Regions from separate parts of the Streptomyces sp. NPDC002788 genome, predicted to be linked through region 2. Evidence: riboswitches for the same ligand, from Rfam matches in the RefSeq annotation. Region 2 holds a riboswitch; the other holds the start of a gene.
What was found. Region 2 has a riboswitch for glycine ahead of gcvP (aminomethyl-transferring glycine dehydrogenase). Riboswitches for the same ligand answer to the same signal wherever they lie in the genome.
Positions count from the first base shown of each region.

Region 1 (7,045 bases), on a different contig from region 2:
GCCCTTCGATCTGGCTCTTCTTGACCCCGGAGAGCACGGCCTCGGGCTGTGCTCCGGCTTCCGCCCCGGTGGTCTCGATCGGTGCGGTCACGGTGCGATTGACCCCTCTCGGGCCGGCGATCGCCGAGCCCCTGGCTGCCGCTGTAGCGGTTTTGTTTGTCTCGTACACGAGACCGACCGGCCCGTGTCTTGCGGGGAGTCTTCAACGCTTTGGCGATCTGTTGCCAGACTTGACGGTGAAAGGATGCGTAAACGTGATGCTGTCTGGGGAGTTCCGTTATCCGGACAGCGGGTAACGGGAGCCGGACGCCCCTCGTCAGGGGCATTTTAGGACAGACATGACCATTCCACCCTGATCTACGCGCGAAGAGTGGAATGGTTGTCGCGTTTCCGAGATGTGCTACGGGGCCACCGGGGAGCCGGAAGTGGGGTCAGTACCGGCCCTGCGCCGGCGGGTATCCGTAGCCCGATGCCGGGGCCTGGACGGGCGCCGTGGCGTGGGCCTCGCGGTCGTAGAAGGGGCGGGCGCTCGCGCGCAGCCACATGGCGACCGGGTCGTGTTCGTCCGACATGGCGACGGTCGAGACGGGGAGCCCGTCCGGTACGGCACCGAGGGACTGCTGCATCATCGCGCGCACCGAATCCACGGCCGGCGGCGAAGTGTCGTACACATCCAGTCCGATGGCGAGGTACGGCGCCCCGAGCGCGGGCTGCACCCAGGCGCGGCGCAGCGAGCGGACGGCCGGGGTGCGGTGGGCGTTCTGCGCGAGCAGGGCGTAGAACTGCGGAATCTCGATGGCCGGTTCGGACAGCCGCAGCGGCCCCGCCGGCTGGCGGTCCAGGCCCGTGGCGATCCGGCGCAGGTCCAGCCAGGGGACGCCGACGCCGCCGCCGGGGGCGTGCGGGTTGAGCCAGAGGCCGTAGTGGTCGGGGTAGAGGGCGCGGGCCACGTCGACCCCGTCGACCACCTCGTACGAGCGGTTCCAGCCGCTGGCCGACAGCTCCTGGGCGGAGGTCACGCAGGGGGCGTAACCGCAGCCGCCGACCTCCATGTTTCCGTACTGGGCGTCCGGGGAGCCGGCCTGGCCGTGCCACAGGAGCATCCAGATCTGGCCGGTGCGCGGGGTCGCGAGCGCGCGCAGGAGAGCCTCGTAGGCGTCGTAACGCCCGGGCGTGACCTGGCGCAGCATGTGCTCGACCTGTCCGGCCGCGGCCGTGCCGCTCGCGCTCACCTTTACCGCCCCTTCGTACAACGCCTCGACCGTGACCTAGCTTAAGCCCGCGAGGGGACTCGGAGCCTGGTGTCGGCTCCCGGGTGCGGGTCGTTCGTGGCTTGCCGCGCCCCCCGCGGCGAAGCCGCATGATGTCACAGCCCCGCGCCCTGGGGTCTGCTCGTCTACCGCTGATAGAAGGGCCGGACCCGGTTGCGCATCCAGTCGCCCACCGGGTCCTCCGCCACGTCCAGGAGGACGAGGTTGACGGGCCAGGGGGCCGGACTGGTGGTGACGGCCCGGGTGAGGGCTTCCAGGGGAAGGGCCCGCAGGTCGCCTTCGCACTGGGAGAGTTCGACGCCCACGAACATCACCGGATCGGCGGTCTCGATGTGGGCGAGGCAGCGGCGCGCGGTGACGACGACACCGGTCGCCTCGAACTCAGCGGAGGCGGCGGCGAGGAAGTCCACCGGGTCGTCCTTCCAGTCGGGCTCGAAGAGGCGGACCCGGCCGCCGCTCACGGGGCCGTCCAGCGGGGTCCGCCCGGCCCGGCACAGCTCGGCCACGGCGGGCGGCGGGAGCGGGATGCCGACGACGCCGCCCGGGTTGACGGCTATCCCCGCGTGCGGGGGCAGGCCGCGGGCGAACTCCACGGCGGGCGCGATGGTGTACGACATGTGGGAGCCGACGACCTGGTGGAACTGCTCCTCGGAGCTGAACACCGGCACGTACGCCTGGCCCTCGATCTCGATGCCGGGCAGATCGAGGGGGCCGCTCTGCGGGCCGCCGCCGCTGGGCAGCGGGACCCACACGAAGCTCCGGCCCAGCACCTCGACGATCCGCCCGCCGGCGGACGGCCCGGCACCGAGGGAGGCCGAGAGCACCTCCTCCAGCTCGTTGCCGGGCCATCCGCCGTGCGGATGGGTCTGCGTCTGCGCCGGAAAGTCCGCGGAGAATTCCGCCGGGAAGTCCATCTGCCTACCGCCTGCCTCATGCCACTGCTGTGGCTCAGAAGGCTAGCGGTTCGGGAGCCGGGGGCGGCCGGGCCGGGGACGGCCGACCCACGAACCGGGTACCCCGTCCCGGGCGTCACTCCGTGAAGGCGATGCGGTGCAAGGTGTTCGCCGCGTCGCGGTCGGCGAGGACGGCTGAGCCGCAGCCCGTGGGGAGTTCGCCGCGTTCCACCGAGCGCAGCAGGCGGGTGGTTGCCGCGCGGTGGCGGAGGAAGGCGTAGCGGGAGACGCCGCGGCCTCGGTCGCGCTGGCCGGCCAGGGCCTGCTCGGGGGTGGCGTCGAGGAGGAGCAGGTGCAAGGTGCCGCCCCTGCGGCGCGCCTCGCGGGCGAGCCAGCGGCGGACCCAGGCCTGGGTGCCGCAGTCGTGCACCACGAGTCCCTCGCCGGTGCGCAGGGCGCGGCGCAGCCCGGCGTAGTGGGCGAGGCGCACGAGCGGTCGGTACAGCGCGTAGGGCAGGAAGCGCGGCATGCGGCGCGCCCAGCGGTCGCGGGTGTCCTGGGAGTCGATGCGCCGGCCCGGCACCGTGCGCCGCATCAGCGTGGACTTGCCGCTGCCGGGCAGGCCGGTGACCACGACGAGGTCGTGGGGGGCGAACAGCAGCGCGTGCGGGCTGCGGCCGGCGCGCTCGCGCAGATCGCGGACGACCGGCGCCGGCACCGGGCCGCAGACCGCCCGGGCCGGAACGGCCGGCTGCTCGGGCAGCGCCATGCCCGTGGTCGTGGCGTACGCCCTGGTCCTGTTCACCGTGATCGTCCTCCCCTGGGGCCAGGTACGGAGTCCCATCCCCGCCGAGTGTAAAGAGAAGGTAACGGCGCAGGCCCCTCATTTCCGTTCTTGTCCTGCAACAGGGCTGCTACAGGTCGCCGTGTCCGGCGCGCGGGACTCCGCACTTGCTGTGAAAGGTCCCCCTGCCGCGCCGGAAGGATGCGTGCAATGATGTGCGCGCCAACTGCATACCGGCCGTTTGAATCCGCGCGGGAGAGTTCCCAGCACCGCTGACGCTGGGGCGCCGAAGGAGCAAGTCCCTCCCTTGAATCTCTCAGGCCCCGTTACCGCGCGGGCGAGGCACATCTGAAAAGCGGGCCACCTCCCGTCGTCGAGACGACGGGCGTGGCCCCACCCAAGGTGCAAGCCATCGACCTGCGCGGTCATGGCGAACCTCTCAGGTTCCGATGACAGATGGGGAGGAACGCCCTCGCCCTCCCCCACGCTCGAATGAACTCGCGTGGGAGGTGCCGCCATTGCCCTTGGAGACGACCGACCGTGAGCAGTACAGGAGAACTCCGCCGCACCGCGCTCGATGCCCTGCATCGTTCGCTCGGCGCGACGATGACCGACTTCGCCGGCTGGGACATGCCCCTGCGCTACGGCTCCGAGCGCGACGAGCACACCGCCGTACGCACGAAGGCCGGGCTCTTCGACCTCTCCCACATGGGCGAGATCACCGTCACCGGCCCGCAGGCCGCCGCCCTGCTCGACTTCGCCCTGGTGGGCAACATCGGCGGCGTCAAGCCGGGCCGCGCCCGCTACACCATGATCTGCCGGGCCGACGGCGGCATCCTCGACGACCTGATCGTCTACCGGCTGGGCGAGGCCGAGTACATGGTGGTCGCCAACGCCTCCAACGCCCAGGTGGTCCTGGACGCGCTGGCGGAGCGCGTGGCCGGCTTCGACGCCGAGGTGCGTGACGACCGGGACGCCTACGCGCTGATCGCCGTACAGGGCCCGGAGTCCCCCGGGATCCTGAAGTCCCTCACCGACGCCGACCTCGACGGGTTGAAGTACTACGCCGGTCTGCCCGGCACGGTCGGCGGGGTCCCGGCCCTGATCGCCCGTACGGGCTACACCGGTGAGGACGGCTTCGAGCTGTTCGTGAAGCCGGAGCACGCCGTCGAGCTGTGGCAGGCCCTGACCAAGGCGGGCGAGGGCGCCGGCCTGGTCGCGTGCGGGCTGTCCTGCCGCGACACGCTGCGCCTCGAGGCGGGCATGCCGCTGTACGGGCACGAGCTGAGCACCTCGCTCACGCCCTTCGACGCCGGTCTCGGCCGGGTGGTGAAGTTCGAGAAGGAGGGCGACTTCGTGGGGCGCGAGGCCCTGCGCGAGGCAGCCGCCCGGGCCGAGCAGAACCCGCCGCGCGTCCTGGTCGGGCTCGTCGCCGAGGGCCGCCGGGTCCCCCGCGCCGGGTACGCGGTCGTCTCCGCCGGCGAGGTGATCGGCGAGGTCACCTCCGGCGCCCCCTCCCCCACCCTGGGCAGGCCGATCGCCATGGCCTACGTCGACGCCTCGCACGCCGCGCCCGGCACGCCCGGCGTGGGCGTGGACATCCGGGGCAGTCACGAGCCGTACGAGGTCGTGGCGCTGCCGTTCTACAAGCGGCAGAAGTAGACACTGGCGAGGGGTCGCGGCAAGCGACCCCGTCGCCCGTCGTCCCGGCTCACCAGCAGTCCCCCTTCAGAGCACTCCCGCGCGTACAGGAGAATTCAGGCCATGAGCAACCCCCAGCAGCTGCGCTACAGCAAGGAGCACGAGTGGCTGTCGGCCGCCGAGGACGGCGTGTCGACGGTCGGTATCACGGAGCACGCGGCGAACGCGCTCGGCGATGTCGTGTTCGTCCAGCTCCCCGAGGTCGGTGACACGGTGTCCGCCGGCGAGACCTGCGGCGAGCTGGAGTCGACCAAGTCGGTGTCCGACCTGTACTCCCCGGTCTCCGGTGAGGTCACCGAGGTCAACGAGGACGTCGTGAACGACCCGTCGCTGGTGAACTCGGCCCCCTTCGAGGGCGGCTGGCTGTTCAAGGTGCGGGTCGCGGACGAGCCGGGCGACCTGCTCTCCGCCGACGAGTACACCGCGTTCTCCGCCGGCTGAGGAGTCGTAGCCGAATGTCCGTCCTGAACACACCCCTGCACGAGCTCGACCCGGCCGTCGCCGCCGCGGTCGACGCCGAGCTGCAGCGCCAGCAGTCCACGCTCGAGATGATCGCCTCGGAGAACTTCGCGCCGGTCGCGGTCATGGAGGCGCAGGGCTCGGTCCTCACCAACAAGTACGCCGAGGGCTACCCGGGCCGCCGCTACTACGGCGGCTGCGAGCACGTCGACGTGGTCGAGCAGATCGCGATCGACCGCGTCAAGGAGCTGTTCGGCGCCGAGCACGCCAACGTGCAGCCGCACTCCGGCGCCCAGGCCAACGCGGCCGCGATGTTCGCGCTGCTCAAGCCGGGCGACACCATCATGGGGCTGAACCTCGCCCACGGCGGGCACCTGACCCACGGCATGAAGATCAACTTCTCCGGCAAGCTCTACGACGTCGTCGCCTACCACGTGGGCGAGGACGGCCGGGTCGACATGGCCGAGGTCGAGCGGCTCGCCAAGGAGTCGAAGCCGAAGCTGATCGTCGCGGGCTGGTCGGCCTACCCGCGGCAACTGGACTTCGCCGCGTTCCGCCGGATCGCGGACGAGGTCGGCGCGTACCTGATGGTCGACATGGCGCACTTCGCCGGTCTCGTCGCGGCCGGGCTGCACCCGAACCCGGTGCCGCACGCGCACGTGGTGACCACGACCACGCACAAGACGCTGGGCGGCCCGCGCGGTGGTGTGATCCTCTCCACGGCCGAACTCGCCAAGAAGATCAACTCCGCTGTCTTCCCCGGTCAGCAGGGTGGTCCGCTGGAGCATGTGATCGCCGCCAAGGCGGTCGCCTTCAAGGTCGCGGCCTCGCAGGACTTCAAGGAGCGCCAGCGCCGTACGCTGGAGGGCGCCCGCATCCTGGCCGAGCGTCTGGTGAAGGACGACGTGAGGGCCGTGGGCGTGGACGTCCTGTCCGGCGGCACGGACGTGCACCTGGTCCTGGTCGACCTGCGCCACTCGGAGCTGGACGGCCGGCAGGCCGAGGACCGCCTCCACGAGGTGGGCATCACGGTCAACCGCAACGCCATCCCGAACGACCCGCGTCCGCCGATGGTGACCTCGGGTCTGCGGATCGGCACGCCGGCCCTGGCCACCCGCGGGTTCCAGGCCGAGGACTTCGCGGAGGTCGCGGACGTCATCGCCGAGGCGCTGAAGCCGTCCTACGACGCGCAGGCCCTCAAGGCCCGGGTCAAGGCCCTGGCCGACAAGCACCCGCTGTACGCGGGTCTGAACAAGTAACAAGCAACACGCCGAAGAAACCCTTCGGGCGCCGTGCCGCCACGAGCGGCGCGGCGCCCACCCCCTCTGCACCACCCCCGTAGTCAGGAGTCACCCGTGGCCATCTCGGTCTTCGACCTGTTCTCGATCGGCATCGGCCCGTCCAGCTCCCACACCGTCGGCCCGATGCGGGCGGCCCGGATGTTCGGCCTGCGGCTGCGCAACGAGGAGCTGCTGGAGAGCGTTGCTTCGGTGCGGGCCGAGCTGTACGGCTCGCTCGGCGCCACCGGCCACGGCCACGGCACGCCCAAGGCGGTGCTGCTCGGCCTGGAGGGCGACTCGCCGCGCACGGTGGACGTGGAGACGGCCGACGAGCGGGTGGAGGCGATCAAGGCCGGCGGCCGGCTGAACCTGCTCGACGAACACGAGATCGCGTTCTCCTTCGACGACGACATGGTCCTGCACCGCCGCAAGGCCCTTCCTTACCACGCGAACGGCATGACCCTGTGGGCGTACGACGCCTCGGGCGCGGAGCTGCTGACCAAGACGTACTACTCGGTCGGCGGCGGCTTCGTCGTCGACGAGGACGCGGTCGGCGCGGACCGCATCAAACTCGACGACACCGTGCTGAAGTACCCCTTCCGCACCGGTGACGAGTTGCTGCGCCTCACCGAGGAGACGGGCCTGTCGATCTCCGCG
Region 1 is NZ_JBSFVB010000007.1:31,469-38,513, reverse strand. It holds gene ACWD1U_RS14825 (ABC transporter permease) at 1-91, opposite strand, end outside; gene ACWD1U_RS14820 (enhanced serine sensitivity protein SseB C-terminal domain-containing protein) at 432-1,232, opposite strand; gene ACWD1U_RS14815 (enhanced serine sensitivity protein SseB) at 1,397-2,185, opposite strand; gene ACWD1U_RS14810 (AAA family ATPase) at 2,301-2,969, opposite strand; glycine riboswitch at 3,191-3,290, shown strand; glycine riboswitch at 3,291-3,414, shown strand; gene gcvT (glycine cleavage system aminomethyltransferase GcvT) at 3,489-4,610, shown strand; gene gcvH (glycine cleavage system protein GcvH) at 4,713-5,090, shown strand; gene glyA (serine hydroxymethyltransferase) at 5,105-6,367, shown strand; gene ACWD1U_RS14790 (L-serine ammonia-lyase) at 6,464-7,045, shown strand, end outside.
Region 1: another riboswitch for glycine. It lies ahead of gcvT (glycine cleavage system aminomethyltransferase GcvT); the one in region 2 lies ahead of gcvP (aminomethyl-transferring glycine dehydrogenase).

Region 2 (7,045 bases):
GAGGTCGCCTTCAACTTCGGCGGCAGCGACACCCTCGCCGCCAGCATCACCAGCGGCGCCCCCGCCGACGTCTTCGCCGCCGCCAGCACCAACACGATGGCGATCGTGACGGACGAGAAGGACGCGGTGGGCACACCGGCCACCTTCGTCCGCAACCGGCTGGAGATCGCCACCCTGCCGGGCAACCCCGACAGGATCTCCTCCCTGAAGGACCTCACCAAGCCCGGCCTGAAGGTCGTCCTGTGCGACAGGACGGTTCCGTGCGGCGCCGCCGCCCGGAAGGCGCTGGACTCCGGTGGCGTGAAGCTCACCCCTGTCTCCTACGAACAGGACGTCAAGAGCGCACTGACGAAGGTCGAGCTGAAGGAGGCCGACGCGGCCGTCGTCTACCGGACCGACGTGCGGGCGGCGGGTGACAGGGTGCAGGGCGTGGACTTCCCCGAGTCGGCCGACGCGGTCAACGACTATCCGATCGTCCTGCTCGAGAACGCCCCCAACCCCGGCACGGCAAAGGCCTTCATGGCACTCGTGAGGTCCGCGCAGGGCCAGAAGGTGCTGTCCGGGGCCGGGTTCCTCGAGCCGTGAGCGACACCCCGGCGAGCCGGCCTCGCCGCGACCGCCCCCGCGGCCGGACCCGGTTCGTGCCGGTCCCTCTGCTGGTGCCCGCCCTGATCGGCCTGGCCTTCCTGCTCCTGCCGCTGATCGCGCTGCTCGTCCGGGCACCCTGGCGCAGCCTTCCCGAGCAGCTGACCAGCGCCGGGGTGTGGGAGGCGCTCCGGCTCTCCCTTCTGTGCGCCACCGCTGCGACGGGCCTCAGCCTGGTCGTCGGTGTGCCCCTGGCCTGGCTGCTGGCCCGCACGCGCTTCCCCGGCCGGGGCCTCGTACGGGCCCTGGTGACGCTGCCGCTGGTGCTGCCGCCGGTCGTGGGCGGTGTGGCCCTGCTGCTCGCCTTCGGGCGCAACGGCGTGATCGGTCAGTGGCTCGACTCCTGGTTCGGGATCACCCTGCCGTTCACCACGACGGGTGTCGTCCTCGCGGAGACGTTCGTGGCGATGCCGTTCCTCGTCATCAGCGTGGAGGGCACCCTGCGGGCCGCCGACCCGCGCTACGAGGAGGCGGCCGCCACCCTGGGCGCCTCCCGCCTCACCGCGTTCCGCCGGGTCACCCTGCCGCTGATCGCGCCGGGCATCGCGGCCGGAGCCGTACTGGCCTGGGCCCGGGCCCTCGGGGAGTTCGGCGCGACCATCACCTTCGCCGGCAACTTCCCGGGCCGTACACAGACCATGCCGCTCGCGGTCTACCTCGCCCTGCAGAACGACCCGGCGGCGGCGATCGCCCTCAGCCTGGTGCTGCTGGCCGTGTCCATCGCGGTACTGGCCGCCCTGCGCGACCGGTGGATGACAGCCTCCTGACACTTTGGACGACGCCCTGATGACCCACCTCGACGACCCGACGACCGAGGGGCTCGACGCCCACCTCGTCGTGGACCGCGGCTCCTTCCGTCTCGACGTCGCCCTCACCGCCGCCCCCGGGGAGGTCGTCGCCCTCCTCGGCCCGAACGGCGCCGGCAAGACCACCGCCCTACGCGCACTCGCCGGGCTCGTCCCCCTCTCCGCGGGCCATCTGCGTCTGGACGGCACCGGGCTGGACGGCACCCCGCCCGAGGCCCGCCCGGTCGGTGTCGTCTTCCAGGACTACCTGCTGTTCCCGCATCTGACCGCCCTGGACAATGTCGCCTTCGGGCCACGCTGCCGCGGCGCCGGCAAGGCCGAGGCCCGTGCCCAGGCCGCCGAGTGGCTGGACCGCATGGGCCTGGCCGACCACGCCGGCGCCAAACCCCGCCGCCTCTCCGGCGGTCAGGCCCAGCGCGTGGCCCTGGCCCGGGCCCTGGCGACCCGGCCCCGGCTGCTGCTCCTGGACGAACCCCTTGCCGCCCTCGACGCCCGTACCCGACTGGAGGTACGTGCCCAGCTCCGACGACACCTGGCGGAGTTCGAGGCCGTGGCCGTCCTGGTCACGCACGACCCGCTGGACGCCATGGTGCTGGCCGACCGCCTGGTCGTCGTCGAGCACGGTCAGGTCGTCCAGGAGGGCACACCCGCGGGCATCGCCCGCCATCCGCGTACGGACTACATCGCCCGGCTGGTCGGCCTCAACCTCTACCGGGGGCAGGCCGAGGGCCACACCGTCCGGCTCTCCACGGGCCCCGCCATCACCACCACCGAGGAGCTCTCCGGTCCCGTCTTCGTGGCGTTCCCGCCGAGCGCGGTGACGCTGTACCGGGAGCGCCCGGCCGGCTCCAGCGCCCGCAACCTGTGGCACTGCGAGGTCGCCGGCCTGGAGACGCACAGCGACCAGATCCGCGCCGACCTCACCGGCGAACTCCCCCTGACCGCCGACCTGACCACCGTCGCCGCGGCGGAACTCGACCTGCACCCCGGGGCACCGGTGTGGGCGACGGTCAAGGCGACGCAGACGCACGCGTACCCGGCCTGACGCCGCTCGCCGTGGAATGAACGGGAGGGGCCCCGCACAGCGGAGCCCCTCCCCCTGACCGGTCGGTCGATCAGTCCTCGTAGGCGTCCAGCGGCGGGCAGGAGCAGACGAGGTTCCGGTCGCCGAAGGCCTGGTCGATGCGGCGCACCGGCGGCCAGTACTTGTCGGCGGCCGACACCCCGGCCGGGAAGACGGCGTCCTCTCGGCTGTAGGCGTGCTCCCACTCCCCGGCGAGCGCGCCGGCGGTGTGCGGGGCGCCGCGCAGCGGGTTGTCGTCGGCGGGCCACTCGCCGGAACCGACCTTCTCGATCTCCGCGCGAACGGCGATCATCGCATCGCAGAAACGGTCCAGCTCGGCCAGGTCCTCCGACTCGGTCGGCTCGATCATCAGCGTCCCGGCCACCGGGAACGACATCGTCGGCGCGTGGAAGCCGTAATCGATCAGCCGCTTGGCCACGTCGTCGACGCTCACCCCGGTCGCCTTGGTCAGCGGCCGCAGGTCGATGATGCACTCGTGCGCCACGAGTCCGCCCGGGCCGGTGTAGAGCACCGGGTAGTGCGGCTCCAGCCGCTTGGCGATGTAGTTGGCGCTGAGCACCGCCACCTGCGTGGCCCGCTTCAGCCCCTCGCCGCCCATGAGCCGGACGTACGCCCACGAGATCGGCAGGATGCCGGCGGAACCCCACGGCGCCGCGGAGATGGGACCGACGCCGGTCTCCGGGCCGGCCTCGGGCTGCAACGGGTGGTTCGGCAGGTAGGGCGCGAGGTGCTCCCGCACCGCCACCGGGCCCACGCCGGGACCGCCGCCGCCGTGCGGGATGCAGAAGGTCTTGTGCAGGTTCAGGTGCGAGACGTCCCCGCCGAAGTGCCCCGGCTTGGCGAGTCCCACGAGCGCGTTGAGGTTGGCCCCGTCGACGTAGACCTGACCGCCCGCCTCGTGCACCTGGGCGCAGATGTCGGCGACGTGCTCCTCGAACACACCGTGGGTGGACGGGTAGGTGATCATCAGCACGGCCAGCTCGTCGCGGTGCTGCTCGATCTTCGCCCGCAGGTCCTCGACGTCGATCTCGCCGTCCTCCGCGGTCTTCACGACGACGACCCTCATGCCCGCCATCACCGCGCTGGCGGCGTTGGTGCCGTGCGCGGACGAGGGGATCAGACACACGGTGCGCTGCGCGTCGCCGTTGGCCCGGTGGTACCCGCGCACGGCGAGCAGACCGGCCAGCTCGCCCTGCGACCCGGCGTTGGGCTGGAGGGAGACCTTGTCGTAGCCGGTGACCTCGGCGAGGCGGTCCTCCAGCTCGTGGATGAGGGTGAGGTAGCCCGCGGCCTGCTCAGCGGGCGCGAAGGGGTGCAGCTGCCCGAACTCGGGCCAGGTGACCGGCTCCATCTCCGTGGTCGCGTTGAGCTTCATGGTGCAGGAGCCCAGCGGGATCATGCCGCGGTCGAGCGCGTAGTCCCGGTCGGCCAGCCGGCGCAGGTAGCGCAGCATGGCGGTCTCGGAGCGGTGCTGGTGGAAGACGGGGTGCGTCAGGTACTCGTCGGTGCGCAGAAGATCAACGGGAAGCCCGTCCTCCGCGGCGGCATCCAGTGCCTCGACGACACCCTCGACACCGAAGGCGGCCCATACGGCACGCAGCTGGGCCCGGGTGGTGGTCTCGTCGCAGGCGATGGAGACGTGGTCGGCGTCGACGAGACGCAGGTTGACCCCGTTGTCCCGCGCGGCGGCCACGACCTCGGCGGCCCGGCCCTCCACGCGCACCGTGACGGTGTCGAAGTAGGCCTCGTGCACGACCTCGACACCGCCGTTCGCGAGACCGGCGGCGAGGACCGTGGCGTACCGGTGGGTGCGCTGCGCGACGCCCTTCAGGCCCTCCGGCCCGTGGTAGACGGCGTACATGCCGGCCATGACGGCGAGCAGCACCTGCGCGGTGCAGATGTTGCTGGTGGCCTTCTCCCGGCGGATGTGCTGCTCACGCGTCTGCAGCGCCAGCCGGTAGGCCCTGTTCCCGTCCGCGTCGACGGACACGCCGACGAGCCGTCCGGGCAGGCTGCGCGCCATCTTCTCCTGGACGGCCATGTAGCCGGCGTGCGGCCCGCCGAAGCCCATGGGCACACCGAAGCGCTGCGTCGTCCCGACCGCGATGTCGGCGCCGAGCTCCCCGGGCGACCTCAGCATCGTCAGCGCGAGCAGGTCGGCGGCGACGGTGACGAGCGCCCCGAGCTCGTGCGCCCGGTCGATGACCGGCTTGATGTCCCGGACGGCTCCGGAGGCGCCCGGGTACTGGATCAGCACGCCGTTGATCTCACGCTCGGCGATCTCGGCGGGGATGCCGTCACTGAGGTCGGCGACGACGACCTCGACGCCGGTCGGCTCGGCCCGGGTCTGGATCACGGCGATGGTCTGCGGCAGCACGTCCGCGTCGACCAGGAACAGGCCCCTCTTGTTCTTGCCCAGACGCCGCGACAGCGCCATGGCCTCGGCGGCCGCTGTCCCCTCGTCGAGCAGGGAGGCGCCGGAGGTCGGCAGCCCGGTCAGGTCGGCGACCATGGTCTGGAAGTTCAGAAGCGCCTCGAGCCGCCCCTGCGAGATCTCCGGCTGGTACGGCGTGTAGGCCGTGTACCAGGCCGGGTTCTCCATGACGTTGCGCATGATGACCGGCGGCGTGAACGTGCCGTAGTACCCGAGCCCGATCATGGAGCCGAGGACCTGGTTGCGCTCGGCGAGGGAGCGCAGCTCGGCGATCACCTCGGCCTCGCTGCGGGCGCCCGGCAGGTCCAGCGCCTCGGCGCTCTTGATCACGGCCGGGACCGCGGCGGCCGTGAGCTCCTCCAGCGAGCCGTAGCCGACCTGCGCGAGCATCTTGGCCCGGGCCTCGTGGTCGGGGCCGATGTGGCGCTGCTCGAAGGGGACTGCCTCTTCGAGCTCGGAGAGCGGAATGCGATGGGCGGTCATTTGCGGAGGCCTCCTGGTCTGACACGACCTGCGAGGGGCACCACGGCACGGGTACCCGGACGGCCTCCCCCTCTGTCATCTCAACCTGAGAGCTTCACCGGATCGCCCGAAGGCCTCCGGTTTTCACCGTCGGTGAGAGCGGAAGCCGTCGGCACCCGCCCTGCTTTCCAGAGTGACCTCGTCCGTGCGGTACGTGTGCCTGAGAGATTCCGGGGAGGATTTGCTCCTTCGGCGCCTCCGATGCTGTCTGGAGGACTCTCCCGCACGGGGTCAGCAGCCGCTGCCAGCGTACCAGCGGGGTCAACGCACGAACCTTCGAGTGGCCGGGTCCCCGGTTGTGCCGTTTTGTGGTGTCTACAGAAGACTTGCGACCTTGTGGAGGGCACGTGCGTACCGATATCGATCCGCGCCACCTGATCGGCCGCAAGGCGTTCGACCGCAATGGAACCAGGATCGGCACGATCGACGAGGTCTACCTCGACGACGCCACCGGCGAACCGGAGTGGGCGGCCATACGGACCGGGCTGTTCAGCAGGGACGCGTTCGTCCCCCTGGAGCCCAGTGAACTGATCGAAGGCGCCCTGCGCGTCCCCTTCGACCGCGCCCTCATCAAGGACGCCCCCGACTTCGGCGTGGGCCGCCACCTCTCACCGGAGCAGGAACTCCAGCTCTACCACCACTACGGCCTCGACGTCGCCGCCCCGCCCCCGCTTCCGGAGCACGACTTCGGCCGGCTCGCCGGCAAGGACGAGACGACGACCTGAGCCCAGGCCCCGTAGCCGTCCGCTGTGCCCCGGACGCCGCAGGAGCGACACCGCTGCTCCGGCACGGAGGAGTCACCTTCGCAGGCGGCTCCGTCCGCACACCTCGGCCGCGATAGGCAAGAGGACCGGCGTCCAACCCCGCGCCCTCGACGGTGGCCCCGGCGGTCACCACCGCCGACGTGGGGGTGGCGTTGGCGTTCCCGCGCTGTGATGCCCTTCCGGCGCACGAGCTCTACGCCGAAGAGAACCCGGACGCTGTGTCCGCGGCCGAGGAGATCCCCGCCGGTGTGCCCGCGGGACCGGGAGCAGCACCCGGCCCGCCCCTGCCCTGCGCCTCTGCGGAACCGCCGTGCCCCCCGCCCTCGGGTCTTCGTAACACCAGCGGTAAGGGATCCGCCGGCTCCAGCGCGGGATCGCCGATCGGAAAGGTCCGCACACGTCCCGGCCCCGAGCCGGGCGTCTCGAACCGCACGGTGACCCGCCCCAGGCCACTGCCCTGCACCCACCCGTGCCCGAACTCGGCGTGGCGCACGTCGTGCCCCGCGGGCCATCGCCGCTCGGCGGGCACCGGCTGCTCCTCGACCGGCGCCTCGGCGTTCTCCTCGGCTGGATCTTCTGCGACCGCCCGCTCGCCGGCCGCCTGCGCGAACAGGTCCTCCTGCGTGTAGTCGGCGAGCCCGCTGACGCCCACCCCGAGCAGCCGCACCCCGCCCGTCGTGTCGACCGAGTCCAGCAGCCTGGCCGCCGCCTCACGGATCACCGCGGGGTCGTCCGTGGGGCCGCGCAGCGTCTCGGACCGGGTGAGCGTCGAGAAGTCGTAGCGCCGCAC
Region 2 is NZ_JBSFVB010000015.1:10,056-17,100, reverse strand. It holds gene modA (molybdate ABC transporter substrate-binding protein) at 1-585, shown strand, start outside; gene modB (molybdate ABC transporter permease subunit) at 582-1,412, shown strand; gene ACWD1U_RS26125 (ABC transporter ATP-binding protein) at 1,432-2,496, shown strand; gene gcvP (aminomethyl-transferring glycine dehydrogenase) at 2,567-5,452, opposite strand; glycine riboswitch at 5,630-5,725, opposite strand; gene ACWD1U_RS26115 (PRC-barrel domain-containing protein) at 5,839-6,216, shown strand; gene ACWD1U_RS26110 (DNA polymerase IV) at 6,449-7,045, opposite strand, start outside.